Regions from separate parts of the Rhizobium sp. 42MFCr.1 genome, predicted to be linked through region 1. Evidence: predicted binding sites of a transcription regulator. Region 1 holds the regulator's gene; the other holds the start of a gene.
The links. Region 1 encodes LexA, which represses DNA repair genes until DNA is damaged. Its sites were predicted from a motif close to TGTTCNNNNTGTGTTCNG; they were not measured.

Region 2: a site for LexA is predicted at 1,603-1,620, ahead of C934_RS0116290 (DNA recombination protein RmuC). Genes of this name have one in related genera too.

Annotation. Positions count from the first base shown of each region.
Region 1 covers NZ_KB897844.1:49,563-52,592, forward strand. Annotated here, with positions in the region: gene C934_RS0122295 (VOC family protein) at 1-847, opposite strand, end outside; gene lexA (transcriptional repressor LexA) at 1,047-1,763, shown strand; gene C934_RS33285 (hypothetical protein) at 1,798-2,478, opposite strand; gene C934_RS33290 (ComEC/Rec2 family competence protein) at 2,469-2,825, opposite strand.
Region 2 covers NZ_KB897832.1:106,632-109,661, reverse strand. Annotated here, with positions in the region: gene C934_RS0116295 (ribokinase) at 1-295, opposite strand, end outside; gene C934_RS0116290 (DNA recombination protein RmuC) at 344-1,570, opposite strand; gene C934_RS0116285 (globin-coupled sensor protein) at 1,766-3,030, shown strand, end outside.

The DNA of each region.
Region 1 (3,030 bases):
CGGGCGCGGCCTTCACCAGAATTCGATTGTTCTTGCGCGTATAGGTCATCCCGTTAGCAGCCAATTGCGCTTCTGTCACGGCGAGATCGCCTACTTTGAAAACGATGGCAACACCACGCAGACCGCGATCGTCGGAAGGCGCAGGGATGTCGAAGTAGGCGTCCAGTCCATCCGGGGAGAGAACACTCACTCTGGCATTCGGAGTTGTCACACTCACACCGAAGGCCTCATTGGTCGTTCCCAAGCTGTGGGCGGCGGCGCGCAGGAATGGTCCAAACGCCTTGGGGTCGGGTGCCCCAAGCACGATCTCTGCGATCCCAACCACCCCATTTGCATGCACTTGCAGGGCTTTCCGGTCGGCTGGCAGCGGGTTGACACGTTGGCATGTGAAGAAAAAGAAATCTGGAGCGCGCAGGTCAACTGCAAAGGCGAGCTTAAATGCAGCCGTCACCTCCGAGCCATCGGGCATCTTCATCGGCCGCTCGAACTGCAGCATCTCGCCGCCATTGATCTTTTCGGACAGAAACCGGGCATGGTCGCGATCGGCATCCGCCGTCGCAAAGACCACGGCAGACAGCCCATCGTCTCCACATCGGAATCGAAAGGCACGGTCCCGCGCGGTGAAGACATTGCCTTTCTGCGCCGAAGCTTCATGCAGTTCGGCATTGGCGACCCCGAGAGGCTCCAGATAAGTTTCGTCGGCGAAGAATATGCAGGCATTCTCGGTCCCAAACGGGTGCCGGGCGTCGGGCGCGACGGTGAATCCCAGCTTTCCGAGACGCTCGCGCGAGAGCCTGATATTTGGAACCGGCAGCACGATGTGGTCCAGCGGATGCGCTTCGCTCATGGCAACTTCTCCGGAATTTGCGAAGATGTGCGCCGGGCAACAGGACAATGCAACCCCCTTCTACGCTTTCGGTCAAATGAGACGCAAAAACTCAGCAAGTTGCAGGCAAGTTTTACGAAAATTTAGGTACTTGCGGAACACATATGGAACATATAGTGTCTGTTCTGTCTTTGTTTCACGACTCTGGGGTTCAACTTCGATGCTGACGCGCAAGCAACAGGAGCTTCTTCTCTTCATTCACGAGCGAATGAAGGAGTCCGGTGTCCCCCCTTCTTTTGATGAAATGAAGGATGCCTTGGACCTCGCGTCGAAGTCAGGCATCCACCGGCTGATTACCGCGCTGGAGGAACGGGGCTTCATTCGCCGACTGCCGAATCGAGCCCGCGCTCTGGAAGTCATCAAACTGCCCGAGGCATATAACCCGAGCCTGCAGCCCCGCCGCGGTTTTTCGCCGAGCGTTATCGAAGGCAGCCTCGGCAAACCACAGCCAGTTGTGGCGCCGAAGCCAGCGCCGCAGGCTGACAACGGCGGTCCTGCCTCTGTACCGGTCATGGGACGGATTGCTGCCGGCGTACCGATTTCGGCAATTCAGAACAATACCCATGACATCACGGTTCCGGCGGACATGCTTGGCCCAGGCGAGCACTATGCGCTTGAGGTCAAGGGCGACTCGATGATCGAGGCCGGCATCTTTGATGGCGACACGGTAATCATCCGCAACGGCAGCACCGCCAATGCCGGCGACATCGTTGTTGCGCTTGTCGATGATGAGGAAGCGACGCTCAAGCGCTTCCGCCGGAAAGGCGCCTCCATCGCACTTGAGGCGGCAAACCCGGCTTACGAGACGCGCATTTTCGGGCCTGACCGTGTCAAGGTCCAGGGCAAGCTTGTCGGCCTCATTCGCCGCTATCATTGAAGGCAAGCGGCTCGCCGTCAAAGGTGCCGCTTCGCTAATTATACGCCCGATGGCGGATCCAAGGGCGGTCGAGCCTCGTATAGGCCGTCGTGACGACGGGGCTACCTTGATCGTCGATCCTTACCTCAGCGGCACCAAAGCGACGCAAGTTTTCGCCGGTGAACAAAAGTGCGCCCGACCGGCACCGCGTCGTGCGGAGGCGAGCGGGTGTCACGACGATATCGGCCGTATCGCAGGCAGCGCCGAAGTAAGCGGGATTTTCGACGATCGTCACGACGTAGCCGCTATCGTGCGTGGCTGTGCACCAGACGCCTTTCAGGCATACAAATCGGTTCTCAGCGCTCGTCGCAGCCTGACGTAACGCATCGCGGGCATTGCGCAATTCCACGGCAGATAACCTTTCCGATCTGCCTTGAATGTCCCGCCGCCTGATAGCGTTGACACCCTCCAACAATTGCGGTGGTTGATCTCGCTCCGCGGCGAGCGCCATTCGCCATTGGTCGAAAATGAAGTCAGGCGGATGCGGCCGGTTCGGTGCAAGGACTTGTCCTCTCACAATCGCGACGAGATTGCCGTCTTCGGCAATGACCATGTCGGGCGGCGGTTCGCTCGGCGCAACCACAACAAGCACTGTTGCCAGCGCCGCAATGCCAGCGCCGAGGTAGCGGATCTTGGAGCGCAGAAGGGCAAGTAAGAGGAACCCTGCTACCGCCACAGGAAAATACCAACCCGGCAATCTGCCGATATCGATATTGCCGCCCAGGTCGAGACCATCTGGGCAATGGCGATCACGATGTCGAGCCCGAAACCGGCAATTTTCCATGGAATGACGTCGAGGCCCAAAGGTGTCAGCAGCATAGCGAGCATGCCCATCGGCATCACCACGAAAGAGACCACCGGCATGGCCATGAGATTTGCCGGCAGACCATAAGCGTTGAGCCGGTGGAAGTGCTCGACGGCGAAAAGCGCGGTCGAGAAGCCGCCGATCATCGCGGTCAGCAGGATGCCACCAAAGAAGCATATGATGAAAACGACGGGCGTTACTGCGGCGACCTGCAGCAAGGGATGTTCGTGCGGCGGCCTTCTTGACCAGATCGCGTAAACCGGCGACGAGGGCAAGCGTCGCCGCAAACGACATCCGGAGCTCGGCCGGGGCACTTCCAAGCACGAACCAGAGGATCGCGCCCGCCCCAGCGAAGACGGACGAAACCAGGAAGAACCGCCCATGCTCTATCTCCGTTGCCACGGCGAGACGAAGCCACACGGT
Region 2 (3,030 bases), on a different contig from region 1:
CACCGCCGACGAGGATCAGTGCGGTTCCGGTCGGCTCGTCGACCTGCTTGACGGTTTCAAGTCCAGTGCCGGCGTCCTTCAAGAGAGCAACCGCCGGCTCCGCAAAGGCGTCGCGGCCGACGGCTCCCGCCATGTGAACGGTTCGGCCGGCGCGTCGCGCCGCAAGTGCCTGATTGGCGCCCTTGCCGCCTGCTGCCGTTGAGAAGCCGTTGCCGGCAACCGTTTCGCCGGGCTTCGGCAAGCGCGCGGTGGTGGCGATGAGGTCCATGTTGATGGAGCCGAAGACTGTGATCATGAGTGTCCCGTCCAATGCTTTTCTTGAGCGCGACACTGCCTGAAGGGCTTACTCGTCGTCAACCACTCTGAGCTTCAGAAGCCCGCTGCGGCTGTCGACGGATTTTGGCGCGCCATCACCGTCCCGCGCCGCGGCCTTGCTGTTGTCGCCGCCCTCGAACTCCAGAGCTTCGATTTTCGCGCCGCGCTTGGTGAGCTTATCGGTGGAGGTGAGGATCTGGTCGACATCTCTTTGCGTCATGGAAAAATGGCTCTGCAGCTTGCGAACACGCTCGTCGAGACGGCCGAGATCGTCCATCAGGTTCGCGACTTCGCCCTGGATGACGTGTGCCTGGGCCCGCATCCGCTGATCTTTCAGGACTGCCTGAATAACCTGGATGGAGAGCATCAGCAGCGAAGGCGACACGATGACGATGCGCGACCGGTGCGCCTTCTGCACGATCGCTTCGAAATTCTCGTGGATCTCCGCGAAGATCGATTCCGACGGCACGAACATGAAGGCCGTGTCCTGCGTCTCGCCCTGGATCAGATATTTCTCGGAGATATCGCGGATGTGCGTTTCCATGTCGCGGCGGAACTGCTGCGAGGCGACCTTGGCTCCGTCAGGTCCGCCGGCGTCCCGGATCGCGTTCCAGGCTTCAAGCGGGAACTTCGCGTCGACCACAAGCGGTGGTGCGCCGTTGGGCATGCGAATGGTGCAGTCCGGGCGCGAGCCATTGGAAAGCGTCTGTTGGAAGGCATAGGCCCCCATCGGAAGGCCGTCGGCGACAATCGTCTCCATGCGCGATTGGCCGAAAGCGCCGCGTGTCTGCTTGTTGGAGAGGATCGCCTGCAAACCGACGACATCTTTCGCCAGTGTCTGGATGTTGTTCTGGGCGGCATCGATGACGGCGAGACGCTCCTGCAGCCGCTGCAGGTTCTCGTGCGTCGATTTGGTCTGCTCGCTGATCGTCGAACTGACGCGCTGCGACATACCATCGAGACGCTGGTTGATCGCCTGGTTCAGCTCGGACTGCCTCGAGCCGAACACTTCGGCCATTGTCGACATGCGCCCGTGCATTTCCGCCTGGATTTTCAGAAGTTCGGCCATTCGAGCATCCGTCTCGGCGGCACGGAGGCTCGCTACCTCGGCCTGCTCGCGCCGCACCTGCCCGCTGCGGACGAGAAGGAGGATCAGCAACAAGACCAGAGCCGCGATCGCGCCTCCGGCGAGCGCCAGCGTGGCAGGACTGATACGGGAAAGGGCGAGGAGAAACGACTCAGAGCTGGTGTTCATTTCGCCACCATAACAAACTCGTGTGGGATGGCTAGATCAAAACGTGAACAACTCGCAAGCCTTCCCAAAGGATTGGCTCGTAGAGGGAACAAACGACAGTTGACAAATCACAAGTTCATTTAACCTTTGCTCAACCATATTGCGTAAAAGGTCAGGTCAAATTCCCTTTTGCATCAATTACAAAGCAGAGAGATCATGACCAGCCAGCAGTCCGACAGCACGCTCAAGCAACGCCTCGATTTCATCGAGCTGGACGACGGAGCCCGCGCGGCGCTGCGTGAGATGCGCCCGGCAATCTCGGAGTTGCTCGGCGGCGCTCTCGACAAGTTTTACGCGAAGCTGGCAAGGACGTCTGAGGTCGCAAGTTTCTTTGCCGATAAAGCGCATATGGGACATGCCAAGAAGCGCCAGGAAGACCACTGGGCCAATCTGGCTGGCGGCAACTTCGACGAAACCTACGTCAAAGGCGTGGTCACGGTGGGCAAGACCCATGCCCGTATTGGCCTCGAGCCTCGCTGGTATATCGGTGGCTACGCGCTGCTGATGAGCGAACTCGTGAAGGGCCTGATGGCCAAGCAGTGGCCCTCCATGTTCGCCAGGCAACAGGGCAAGGTGCTGGCCGAGAAGCTTTCAGCGGTCATCAAGGCCGCGATGCTCGATATGGACTATTCGATCTCGGTCTATCTGGAAGCGCTCGAAGAGAAGCGACGCAAGCTGGAAGAAGAGCGCGTAAAGGCCGAGCAGGATCAGGCCGTTGCGCTCGATCATCTTCGCCGCGGTCTGGAGGCGCTGTCGAACGGCGATCTCGAGGCCACGCTGCCGCCAGATCTCCCCGGTAATTTCAAAGCCATGGCCGACGACTATAACCGCGCCGTCGCCGCTCTTCGCGCGTCCTTTGGCTCGGTGCGGGCAACCTCGGGCGAGATCCTGAGGGGTACGGACGTGATCGCCAAGGCCTCCGATGACCTTGCTTTGCGGACGGCCCAGCAGGCAGCTGGCGTCGAGGAAAGCTCGGCGGCGCTGCAACAGCTTTCGGTCAGTGTCGGACAGACTGCCGCAAACGCCGAAAAGGCATCCGGTGCGGTCCGTGAGACGCAGCAGAAGGCCAAGAACTCCGGCGAACTCGTCACCAGCGCCGTTTCCGCGATGGCCGGCATCGAAAAATCCTCGACCGAGATCGCCAAGATCATCGGCGTCATCGACGAGATTGCTTTCCAGACGAACCTGCTGGCGTTGAACGCCGGCGTGGAGGCTGCGCGTGCCGGCGAAGCGGGCAAGGGCTTTGCCGTCGTGGCGCAAGAGGTCCGCCAACTGGCGCAGCGCACCGCCGACGCCGCCAAGGAGATCAAGAACCTGATTTCGGAAAGCTCGGTCCAGGTGAACGAAGGAGTGGACATCGTCAGCAGCACCGGCGAGGCGCTGAACGACATGATCAACCGCATCGATATCATCAACAGCTT